4 regions of the Rahnella sp. CFA14(1/10) genome follow, and region 2 is predicted to be linked to each of the others. Evidence: predicted binding sites of a transcription regulator. Region 2 holds the regulator's gene; each other region holds the start of a gene.
The links. The regulator PurR, encoded in region 2, represses purine synthesis genes. The targets are predictions, from matches to a motif close to CANGCAAACGTTTGCNTG.
Positions count from the first base shown of each region.

Region 1: galS (HTH-type transcriptional regulator GalS) is a predicted target of PurR. The motif match lies at 1,853-1,870, and genes of this name have one in related genera.
Region 3: cvpA (colicin V production protein) is a predicted target of PurR. The motif match lies at 1,808-1,825, and genes of this name have one in related genera.
Region 4: glyA (serine hydroxymethyltransferase) is a predicted target of PurR. The motif match lies at 1,948-1,965, and genes of this name have one in related genera.

Region 1 is NZ_SEWS01000004.1:316,616-319,798, forward strand. It holds gene mglB (galactose/glucose ABC transporter substrate-binding protein MglB) at 1-407, opposite strand, end outside; gene galS (HTH-type transcriptional regulator GalS) at 658-1,689, opposite strand; gene yeiB (DUF418 domain-containing protein YeiB) at 1,960-3,114, opposite strand.
Region 2 is NZ_SEWS01000001.1:250,169-253,351, reverse strand. It holds gene punR (DNA-binding transcriptional activator PunR) at 1-874, shown strand, start outside; gene purR (HTH-type transcriptional repressor PurR) at 910-1,935, opposite strand; gene EVX52_RS25730 (YnhF family membrane protein) at 2,240-2,359, shown strand; gene EVX52_RS01195 (C40 family peptidase) at 2,525-3,183, opposite strand, start outside.
Region 3 is NZ_SEWS01000008.1:263,111-266,293, reverse strand. It holds gene purF (amidophosphoribosyltransferase) at 1-1,217, opposite strand, end outside; gene cvpA (colicin V production protein) at 1,248-1,739, opposite strand; gene dedD (cell division protein DedD) at 2,006-2,797, opposite strand; gene folC (bifunctional tetrahydrofolate synthase/dihydrofolate synthase) at 2,787-3,183, opposite strand, start outside.
Region 4 is NZ_SEWS01000008.1:56,152-59,334, reverse strand. It holds gene EVX52_RS16490 (3-phenylpropionate MFS transporter) at 1-428, opposite strand, end outside; gene glyA (serine hydroxymethyltransferase) at 592-1,845, opposite strand; gene hmpA (NO-inducible flavohemoprotein) at 2,174-3,183, shown strand, end outside.

The DNA.
Region 1 (3,183 bases), on a different contig from region 2:
TTAGAGTCAGTCCCGACGTAATAGGCTTTGTCGTAGCTGTCTAAATCTTTACGGGAAGGTTCTTTGTTATAGAAAACGACAGGAATGCCGGCACCGCGGGCTTTTTCAATGATTACCGGGGCAGCAGCCGGGTCAACCAGGTTAATGGCCAACGCTTTAACACCCTTCGCCAGCATAACGTCAACCTGGTCGTTCTGCGTGGACTGGCTGTTTTGCGAGTCATTCATCAGCAGTTGCACATCTGGAGACGCTTTCGCATCTTTCTCAATGGCTTTGCGAACTTCGGACATGAAGTTGTCGTCATATTTGTAGATGGTGACGCCGATTTTAGTATCAGCAGCATGTGCGGCAAAACCAAACATCATGCTTGCAGCCAGAGTCGCCAGGGTGAAGACCTTCTTATTCATTTGTATCTCCGGTTATGTAGGGTGTTACAGAATTTGGCACCGGAAATCCTTGCGGGAGCAGTACAGCTCCACATCATGATTGTGGGTGCCTGCCATCCTTGACTTATAACGTCCTGACTCGCTGTGTAACAAGTCCGGCAAACCGGACCCAAATTGAATCATATTGAAAACGAATGAATCATAATGTGGGCGATGTTAATAAACTGTGAAAGTTCTCACAGATTGAAAACGGTTACATCGCGTTATTTGATCAAAAGGTGACGGGTGCCACATTTTGCCACGGTGCTACCGAATGGCGTCTGACCAGCGTAGGCATGAAGCAATGCGAAACCCCCGTAGCTAACTGTTCTGCCGCGCCTTTTAACGCCAGCTCCGTGGCAAGCGTCGCCATGGAAACGATGGGATAACGCACGGTAGTCATTTTCGGGCTGGTATAACGGGCAATCGGAATGTCATCGAAACCGATCAGCGAAAAGTCATCAGGAATATTAATTCCGTTTTCTTTCAACACCGCCATCGCCCCGGCAGCCATTGAATCGTTGTAGGTAAACACCGCACTGAGGTGCAGATTGCGCCCGAGCAGTTCCACCATGGCGGCTTCCCCGCCCTGCAGATCGGGCGAACTTTGCGCCCGCCATGCGGCAGGTGGCGCTTCAGCGCTATGATGTGCCTGCGTCATTGCCTGCGAATAGCCCTGATAACGCTGCAAATCGTCTTCAATGCCATGACTTGAACCAATGTAACCGATGCGCTGATGTCCCTGCGACAGTAACAGCCGGGTTGCCATTTCTGCGCCGCTGACGTTATTAAGCCAGACACAGCGGTGTTCGTAGCCCGGAATGACACGGTTAATCAGCACCATACCCGACACCTGATCCATAAACTGCGAAAGCTCGTCATCACCCAGTGCCTTAGAATGCACAATGAGCGCGTTACAGCGTTGACGAATCAAAACCTCAATGGCGTGCCTTTCTTTTTCGGCAATATGATAGCTGTTACCTATCAGGACATATTTCTGATGTTGCTGCGCGACAGTATCAACGGCTTTCACCAGTGCCCCAAAAAACGGGTCTGAAACATCCATAACCACAACGCCGATAGTATCGCTGCTTTGCGTGGCCAGTGCCTGCGCATTGGCATTAGGACGGTATCCCAGCGTGGCGACAGCCTGTAGCACCTGCTCGCGCGCCTCTTTGCTGGCAATGGTCGGATTGTTCAGAACGCGTGACACGGTGGCGACAGAAACCCCCGCCAGCCGGGCGACATCACGAATTGTGACCATGCGTCGCTCCGTGATCAGTCAGGGAATGGTACGGAGGAATACGGAAATTTTTGACCCAGGAAGTAAAAAAACCAGACAAAGAGAAGCGAGGTGAAGTGCGCATGGCGTTTCCTTTTTTAGTGTAGTGGTCATCGGAGTGGCACGACCGCTATCCTAAACATTTTGCGAAAACGCCTGCGTGAATCTCGTCACAGGAAAGAAAACGTTTACATACAAATCTGCAACCTTCATCCCAAATCTATCATTTAGGATGATGTAACGTCATCGGGTTCAGGCTGTTTTCAGTTCTACGCCGGAGGCTTTGATGGTGAGTTTCCGCCACAGCCACTCCACCGGTCCCTGCCGGAAATGACGCAACCACAGCACTGTCACCAGCAAATTACATACCCAGATCAGCGGCACCAGCGCCACCAGTTGCAACCGGTCGAAATGCTGATAGAAACCAAAGGTATTGAAAAATGTGGTACAGATGACAGTCTGCAACAGGTAGTTGGTCAGCGCCATGCGGCCAATCTGCGAAAGCCAGTGCGTCACGCGCCAGCGCGAAATCAGCGGCCAGAAGCCGTAACACAGCGCCAGATAACTCACCGCCTGCATCAGCGAGCCAATCTCACGCGGCACCTGCAACAAAAAACCGCTCCACCGGTAGTCCCAGCCGGTACGATATTGCAGATAAATCGCCGGGATCTGAATCAGTAATGAAAACGGTAACAGCACGGCTGCGACTTTGCGGTAATGGGATGAACGGAATTCACCCTTCAGCCACCCGCTGCGCATCAGGCCGGCACCAATCAGCATGGCGCCCGCCAGTTCCCAGCCGTATTGCGCGCCGATCGCCAGCAAACTGGACGACAACAGATCGAGCCGGTTCTGAATCGCCTCCCACCCGCCTTTCAGTCGCCAGTATTGCTCATACTGAATTTCCGCCGGCCCCGGAAGCCAGAAGCTGCCAGGTTTTGGTGAGGAAATAAATCCCAGCATTGCCAGCACAGCCACACCGATCAGATACAAAATAATGCCCGTTGATATCAGCGACTGGCTGCTGCGCCCTTCCCGCACCATCCGCCAGCACACCAGACCAATCAGCCCGTAAGACAGCAAAATATCGCCGTCCCATAACAACGTGGCATGGAGAAAACCGCACAATAATAAAATTGACAACCGCGCCTGGATCCAGTGTTTGCCGCGTGGCAGTAATAAATACAGGCCACCGCCAAACAGCATGGCGAACATCATCAGGAACTTGCCCTGCGCCACAGCGTCAAGCACCGCCCAGGTCCAGGTGTCAGAAGCAGAAGGTGTCCCGGCAAATGCCGGATTCAGATAAGCGGCTTTCGGCAAACCGAAGGCGCTGATATTGAGCAGAAGAATGCCAAAAATGGCGAGACCACGGGCAAAGTCGAGCGTGGCAATACGTGAGCGCATACCTGACGTTCCTGTTAACGGTAAGGAGCTGAAAATTGTGCGGGCTTCAGACAGACTAACGGCACCCGT
Region 2 (3,183 bases):
TGCTGTCGCAAGAACCGGCAGTTTTAGTGCAGCTGCGCAGGACTTACACCGTGTGCCTTCTGCCATCAGTTACACCGTCCGCCAGCTTGAACAATGGCTGGCCGTGCCGTTGTTTGAACGTCGACATCGTGACGTAGTGCTGACGCCAGCGGGAAAGGTTTTTGTCGATGAAGCACGGGTTATGACAAAAAAAATGATAGCCACCCGCCGGCAGTGTCAACAGGTGGCGAACGGCTGGCGCGGCGAATTACGTGTGGCGGTCGACCGGATTGTCAAACCCGCACGGACACGGCGTCTGGTGCTCGATTTTTATCGCCATTTTGCGGATACCGAACTCATTATTCACTCGGAAGTGTTTAACGGTGTCTGGGATGCGTTGGTCGACGGGCGTGCAGACGTGGCGATCGGCGCTACGCGCGCGATACCGGTTGGCGGGCGCTTCAGTTTTCGTGATATGGGATTTATGGACTGGCATTGTGTCGTCAGCCCGCAACATCCGCTGGCGCAGCTATCCGGTGCGCTGAACGATGATCAACTGCGACCTTATCCGGCATTGTGCCTGGAAGATACTTCCCGGACATTGCCTAAGCGTGATACCTGGACGCTCGATAACCAGCGGCGTCTGGTCGTGCCGGACTGGACCTGTGCGCTGGAATGCCTGACTGAGGGTTTATGCGTGGGTATGATGCCGGTTCACCGGGTCATGCCGTGGATTGAACAGGGAAAATTACAGGTGCTGGCACTGGAGAATATATTCCCTGACAGCCCGTGCTGCCTGACGTGGGATCAAAGCAATCCTTCACCTTCACTGAGCTGGCTGTTGGAATACATGGGCGATACAGACACCATGAATCAGGAATGGCTGCGCGATTAGAACAAACGCCTGCACAGGCAGGCGTTTGTTATTTGTTAACGACGGTAATCGCGGTACGGGCCGTCGGCGACTGAACGGCGCTCGACCAGTTTCGGATGCACTTCGATGGTCTGGGACTCTTCACGCTTACTGACAATTCTGTCCAGTAACATCGTAAAGGCCATTTCACCCAGACGTTCTTTCGGCTGATGCACGGTTGTCAGCGCCGGGGAGAAGTAACGGGCGTTACGCACATTGTCGTACCCGATCACGGAAATATCCTGAGGAACGCGAAGGCCGAGTTCGTCTGCGGCACAAATTGCACCCATTGCCATCACATCGCCGCCGCAAAATACGGCAGTCGGACGATGCTTCTGCATCAGAATCTTATGCATTGCCTGGTAGCCAGACTCTGGTTCGAAATCACCCTGAACTACCCATTCGTCACGAAGAGGAATATTGGCTTCAGTCAGTGCTTTCACAAAACCCTGGAAGCGGCCGCCGCCGGTATTACGCGCCAGTTGCCCGGGGATCACGCCAATATCACGATGACCGCGTTCAATCAGATAACGACCGGCCATGTAACCACCTTCGAAAGCGTTATCGATAATGCTGTCGGTAAAGTTCTTGCGTGCTTCACCCCAGTCCATGACCACCATGGGAATCGAGCGGTACTCTTCGAGCATATTGAGCAATTCATCAGGGTATTCCGCGCACATCACCAGCAAGCCGTCGACGCGTTTTTGCGCCAGCATTTGCAGGTAGGCCTGTTGTTTCTCCAGGTTATTATGCGAGTTACACAAAATCAGCGTATAGCCTTTGGAGAAGCAGCTGTTTTCCACGGCTTCAATCACTTCGGCAAAATAGGGCGCTTCGCTTGAGGTGGCCAGCAGGCCGATGGTTTTAGTGTTATTGACCTTCAGACTGCGGGCTACAGCACTCGGAGAGTAATGTAACTCTTTGATTGCAAGGAGAACCGCTTCTTTGGTTTCTTCGGCGACGAAACGTGTTTTATTGATGACGTGCGACACGGTTGTAGTGGAAACGCCAGCGCGCTTTGCGACATCTTTAATCGTTGCCATGTAAACAATGACTCCTGAACTCACGTGCTTCAGCACGTTAGCATTATGTTAATCGTTTGCCTGCGAGGATTTAACTGCTGGCTTCTCAAAGGGCAGTGAAATCATTGGGTGGATTCTTCAGAATGAGGCGCGAAATGCTCTCGGGTGAAATCGACCGGCACACAGACGTGTTAACCGACAATTTTCTCTTATAATGCAGGAAAGTGGAAGCAAAATTCTCAGGAACGCATTGTCATTCAACACAAGATTTTAAAGGTTAATTATGAGAAAATGCGTTGGCACACAATGAGTGTGGTATTAAGAAATGCCACAATTTGATCCGAAAGGGGGTTTGATGGACAGCAACCTGAAATTATCGTTGATCACCACGGTATGCGCTTTGCTTATGATTATCGCTTTCAGCTTCACTGCAATAATGAACTGATTCAATAAGTGATCCGCCATAAAAAAGGGCGACGCCTGTCACAGGCGTCGCCCTTTTCAATGTTACGCAGTGACCGTTACCGCCGATGTTCTTCCCTGCAGAAACGCTTCGTTAAATGCTATTCAATGGCTGATTAGCGAACCTTCAGACTTAACGAATTGTTTATTATCGGATCGTTTTAGGGGTCATTACCCGACGTGCGCCTACATAGTGGTCTTGCCAGTAATCATCGCCAAGAGAAGTAATTTTAATGTCTTCGCCCGTTCTTGGAGACTGAATAAACTTGCCGTTGCCAACGTAAACCCCAACATGGTCTGCCGCGCCGCGGTTATTGATTCTGAAGAACACCAGATCACCGCTTTCAAGTTCGCCGCGTTTGACCGGAGCGGCATCGCGCAGGTGATACATTTCATTCGCTGTACGTGGCATTTTTATACGGATCAAATCTTTGTAAGCATAATAAACTAAGCCGCTGCAATCAAAACCGGTATTCGGCGAGGTTCCGCCCCAGCGATACGGTTTTCCTACCTGGTGCATCAGTTTGGTCATGGCCGTTTGCTGAGCATGCTGATAGCGTTTTTTATGTGTTGCACTTAGCGTAATCGGTTTGCTGTCTTCTTCGAATTTCTTACCTTTACGGTGCCGGCCATAGGCTTCTTTTTTACCGGCCTTTTCCGTGCTGTTTTTCGCGAGGGCACGGGTTTTGCTATGTCTCTCTGTTTTGCTCTCGGCCCGCGTGGTCTTGAGTGTCTTTTCTTTTTTACTTTCGGCCCGCGTTTTGGCGCTTCTCTCCGTCGTGGTCTTTCGTTTAACCAGTTCGGTGC
Region 3 (3,183 bases), on a different contig from region 2:
TAAACATTCGGGAAGCGGATTTCCGGTGCCGCAGAGGCCAGATAAACGCGTTTTGCCCCGGCTTCACGCGCCATCTCAACAATCTGCTGAGAGGTGGTACCACGCACGATGGAATCATCGACCAGTAAGACATTTTTATCACGGAACTCAGCGCGGTTAGCGTTCAGTTTACGTCGTACTGATTTACGGCGCTCCTGCTGACCCGGCATGATGAAGGTACGGCCCACATAGCGGTTTTTTACAAACCCCTGACGGTACGGTTTATCCAAAATACGGGCAATTTCCAGCGCGATATCGCAGGAAGTTTCCGGGATCGGGATCACCACGTCGATATCCATGTCTTCCCATTCACGGGCAATTTTCGCGCCCAGCTTTTCACCCATACGTACGCGGGCGCTGTAGACGGAAATTTTGTCGATGAAGGAATCCGGACGTGCAAAATAGACGTATTCGAACAGGCAAGGATTGTACTGCGGGTTCTCAGCACACATACGGGTGAACAGCTGACCTTTTTCAGTGATGTACACCGCTTCGCCCGGCGCAACGTCACGCAGGAATTCAAAGCCCAGCGTATCAAGTGCCACGCTCTCAGAGGCCACCATGTACTCATTACGACCATCTGCCAGCGTACGTTTACCAATCACCAGCGGACGAATGCCATGCGGGTCACGAAACGCCAGCATGCCATGACCGATGATCATCGCCACACAAGCGTAAGCACCGCGGATTTTCAGATTCACTGCAGCAACCGCAGCAAAAATGTTGTCAGCTTCCAGCGGATAGTGCTGGAAACGATCCAACTCACTCGCCAGGATATTCAGCAAAATCTCAGAATCGGAAGTGGTGTTCACATGACGGCGTTGGCCTTCGAACAGATTGCTTCGCAATTCGTGAGCATTGGTCAGGTTACCGTTATGGGCAAGGGTGATGCCGAACGGAGAGTTGACGTAAAAAGGTTGAGCTTCTGAAGCGCTGGAACTGCCAGCCGTTGGGTAGCGCACATGGCCTATACCCATGTTGCCCTGTAAGCGTTGCATATGGCGGGCTTCGAAAACATCCTTCACCAGGCCATTGGCTTTACGTAAACGGAAGTTATTATTCGCGTCGATGGTGGTGATGCCTGCGGCATCCTGACCACGGTGTTGTAACACCGTTAACGCGTCATAAATCGACTGGTTTACCGGCATGAAACCGGCGATACCGACAATACCGCACATGTTGTCTTTTCCTCTTCAGCGCTGCCAGAACTAAATATGTTTTGGCAAGAAACTCGACGTGCTCTGCAGGTAGTCAAAGAACCACCTGATGATATAACTGAATTGTGGGATCAACTGGGATTGTTTCCAGTCTTCACTTTGCGAAAAACCGGTAAAAGTATCGAGGAAGAACAGCATCGCGGAAACGATCAACACCCCACGCAGTGCGCCGAAGCACACACCTAACACCCTGTCAGTGCCGGACAACCCGGTTCTTTCAACCAGTGAACCAATCACATAGTTGACAATTGCACCTACGATCAACGTCGCGATGAACAAGATGGCAATTGCGATCCCGTTTCGAACTAATTCATCTTCGAAACGTGTGAAGTAGATGGCGAGGTAAGGGTAATAATGGCTGGCAACAAAAAAGGCGCAAGCCCAGGTTACCAGCGATAAAGCCTCACGAACAAAGCCACGGATTAAACTGACTAAAGCAGAAAATCCGATAACCGCAATAATGACGTAATCAATCCAGACCATTAACTATTCCAGTGTCTAATCCAGTCACATCTGCCCCGGCATCCCGTTCGCGGCGAATTCTAACAGAAAAAGAAAACGTTTGCGTAGGGGAAATCAGCCGGTCAGACAAATTAATAATAGCGATTAAAAAAACCTCAATCGCAGCATAAACCTATAAAAACTCAACCAGAGGATCTTATAGAAAAAGGGCACCAATCGCTTGTGCCCTCCGTGGTATTTTTTATGTTTTAACGGCCACCTCCCCCTTCGCAGGAGGAGGTGCAAAATCAGTGAGCAGAATAGGCGCGAACCTGCCCGCCTAATCCACTCAGCTGTTGCAGTTGCGGAAGTGAAGCCTCAAGCTTCTGCTTCGACGCATCCGGCCCGACGTACAGGCGCGTAATCTGCCCCTGTACCGGCGTTGACGGAACCGTATAAGCGCGGAAACCAGACAAACGCAGATTCGCCACAATCTCATTGGCTTTAGCAGCATTTTTCAGTGCGCCAAGCTGCACCACGTAGGACTGCCCTGCCGGCGCTTTTTCTTCCGGCGCAGGCTTCGGCTGTTCTGCCGGTTTTGGCTGTTCAGCCACGGCCTTCGGCTGCTCGACCGGTTTTGGTTGCTCGACGACCTTCGGTTTCACCGTTGGCTTCGCTTCCACCATCGGTTTAGGTTCGATGACTTTAGGTTTCTGCGCCGCAGGTTTTACCGGTGCAGTCTGCACCGTTTTTTTCTGCTCAGGCAATGTGGTGACCGGCGGTGCTTCTATCGTGGTATTGCCCGGTGCAACATTGCCCTTATTCGCGGCATTCGTGTTATTCGCCGAACCTTCCGACTCCTGCGCAGCACCGTTCATCGCCTGATCCGCACCTTCCGGTGGCTGAGCCGGCAAAGATTGCGTGACCGGTGGCACCGAGTCCTGTTCCTCAACATCACCCGGTTTTGGCACCAATGGAATAGACGCAAATTCGTCTTCGTAATGCTTTTTCTTGCCGTCGAGTAAACCGGGCAAAATAATGACGCCCAGCGCCACCAGAATGACCGTCCCGACCAGACGATTTTGAAACTTACTTGCCACTGGTTTTCCCCGTGTCTATAGCATCCATTACGTGAGCTACGGTATGGAACGAGCCGCAGACAATCACAATATCCTGAGGAGCAGCCTCCTGCATAGCCTGTTTCCAGGCAGACTCCACATCGTCAAACTGGTGCGCCTGCGGCAGGTGTGCCGTCAGCTCTTCAACACTGGCCCCGCGCGGACCTTCCAGCGGCGCGCAATACCATTCGTCCACCTGAGGCGACAGGCAAGCCAGCGTACCGGCAATATCTTTGTCTTTCAACATTCCGACGACAGCACGCACTTTACCGCCATTTCGTGGCTGTTCCGCCAGACGTCCGGCCAGATACGCCGCCGCATGCGGGTTGTGCGCGACATCCAGGATCAGACGAGGTGATTCACTCACC
Region 4 (3,183 bases), on a different contig from region 2:
CCAATCACAAAGGCAATGGAACCCCAGACGCGCACCTTGCCATAATCCATATTGATCTGCCGTTGTAGCGTACCTGCCAGCGCATCGGTCAGCGGCACCAGCGGACCGAAGAACAGACTGAATCCGGCGATGTTAATCATCAGCCATGCCCAGCCGTTGCCAAACCAGAAACCGACGGCAAACGCCAGCGTAAGCAGCGCCAGAATACGCAGACCGGTAATAAGGTAAGAAGGGTCTTTGATGGAGGGAGAAATGATGAGCGTGCCGAGAAAGCGGGCGACCAGACCGGCACCGAGCAGCAGGCCGATGCTTTCGGAGGAGATCCCCTCGCCTTTGAGCCACAAGCCCCAGAAGGGAAGAAAAATACCGTAACTGAAAAAGTAGGTGAAATAACTGAGTGCAAGCCAGCGCGTGGAACGCAATTCCATAAATCCTCCGGTGTGAGGCCAATACTTTGACAAAGCTCACAATCGCTAGCAATCCGCAGACGCTTTCTGACTTCAGGAATGTCTGCCAGCTCACAAATTCTGATACATGCCCATAAAAAAACCCGCCGGAGCGGGTTTTCGCAGCTTAACGGCTTCGCAAATATTACGCGTAAACCGGGAAGCGTGCACAGATGTCGAGCACTTTCTGTTTAACGCGTTCGATGGTTGCTTCATCGTTCACGTTGTCCAGCACGTCACAGATCCAGCCAGCCAGTTCACGCGCTTCGGCTTCTTTGAAACCGCGACGGGTGACGGCTGGTGTACCGATACGCACACCGGAAGTCACAAACGGGCTCTTCGGATCGTTAGGCACGCTGTTTTTGTTCACAGTGATGTTAGCGCGGCCCAGTGCAGCATCCGCTTCTTTACCGGTCAGGTTTTTATCCACCAGATCCATCAGGAACAGATGGTTGTGTGTGCCGCCGGATACCACTTTGTAGCCGCGTTCCAGCACCACAGCCACCATGGCCTGTGCGTTTTTAGCCACCTGTTGCTGGTAAGCTTTGAACTCAGGCTCCATCGCTTCTTTCAGTGCGACTGCTTTACCGGCAATCACGTGCATCAGCGGGCCGCCCTGGCCACCCGGGAAGACAGCGGAATTGAGTTTTTTATAGAACTCTTCGTCACCGCCTTTCGCCAGAATCAGACCGCCGCGTGGACCGGCCAGCGTTTTGTGCGTGGTGGTGGTCACGATATGTGCGTGAGGAACCGGGTTCGGGTAAACGCCTGCAGCAATCAGACCGGCAACGTGTGCCATATCAACGAAGAAGTAAGCACCAACGCTGTCGGCAATTTCACGCATTTTTGCCCAGTCAACGATACCGGAGAATGCGGAGAAGCCGCCGATGATCATTTTTGGTTTATGCGCTTCGGCCTGACGTTTCACGTCTTCGTAATCGATATCGCCGCTTTCGTCGATGCCATAAGGCACCACGTTATACAGTTTGCCGGAAAGGTTAACCGGTGAACCGTGAGTCAGGTGACCACCATGGCCAAGGTTCATCCCCAGAATAGTGTCGCCCGGTTGCAGCAATGCGGTATACACCGCGAAATTTGCCTGTGAGCCGGAGTGCGGCTGAACGTTGGCGAAATCTGCACCGAACAATTCTTTTGCACGGTCGATGGCCAGTTGTTCTACGATGTCGACGTATTCACAGCCACCATAATAACGTTTGCCCGGATAGCCTTCGGCATATTTGTTGGTCAGTTGCGAACCCTGAGCCTGCATGACACGCGGGCTGGTATAGTTTTCTGACGCAATCAGCTCGATATGTTCTTCCTGACGAACAACTTCTTTTTCCATTGCTGCCCACAGCTCAGCATCATAATCGGCAATGTTCATTTCACGCTTTAACATCCGCATCTCCTGACTCAACAAACTAAAAAAAAGCCCCTTCCGGGTTCTGCGCCACAGTGTAAATGTTTAAGCGGCCTTCGGATAGGGTCAGTTTGAGGTTTTTAGGCAAACGATTGGCTCCAGATACAGCAAGGCTTTGATCTGCGAACCTCTGCCCATAATCAAGAGATATTTATTCACCCGGTCATGCACAAATTTCAGCTTTGTGACCCGGCCCCTGCGGGGGAAAGCCCTTACCCCTTTAGGGGGGTTTACAGCAATAGTCGGTTTATATAACATGTATTTTAAATACATGTTATATAAAATTCTCACAGAGCCGGAGTTCACCATGCTTGATTCAGCCACTATCGCCACCGTTAAATCCACTATCCCTTTGCTCGCTGCGACTGGCCCGAAACTGACCGCACACTTCTATGACCGCATGTTCACACATAACCCCGAGCTGAAAGACATCTTTAATATGAGCAACCAGCGCAACGGCGATCAGCGTCAGGCGCTGTTCGATGCCATCTGCGCTTACGCCGCCAATATTGAAAACCTGGCGGCGCTGCTGCCTGCCGTGGAGCGCATCGCGCAGAAACACACCAGTTTTACCATTCAGCCTGAGCAATACAATATTGTCGGGACTCACCTGCTGGCAACGCTGGATGAAATGTTCAGTCCGGGCCAGGAAGTGCTGGATGCGTGGGGCAAAGCCTATGGCGTGCTGGCGGATGTGTTTATCAACCGTGAAGCTGAAATTTATCAGGACAGTGCAGAAAAAACCGGTGGCTGGCACGGTACGCGTGAATTCCGTATTGCCGAAAAACAACCGCAAAGTGAGCTCATTACCTCTTTCGTGCTGGAGCCTGTCGATGGTAAACCGGTGGCGGACTTCAAACCGGGGCAATATCTGGCGGTGTATATTCGTGATGCTTCACTGGAAAATCAGGAAATCCGTCAGTATTCTCTGACGCAGGCACCGAATGGCAAAAGCTACCGCATCGCGGTAAAACGCGAAGGGCAAGGTGCGGTGTCCAACTTCCTGCATAATTTCGCGCAACCGGGCGATATTATTCATCTCGCCGCCCCGCACGGTGATTTCTTTATGGACATCAGCGATATCACGCCGGTGGCGCTGATATCCGCCGGTGTCGGTCAGACGCCAATGTTAGGCATGCTCAACACACTGGCACAGCGCGGACACCCTGCCCCGGTTCAGTGGTTGCACGCCGCGGAAAACGGCGCGGTGCATGCGTTTGCCGGTGAAGTGAAAAACGCGCAGGAAAGCCTGCCGCAACTGGAACATCATGTCTGGTATAACCTGCCACAGGCTGATGATTTACCCGGAGAAGATTT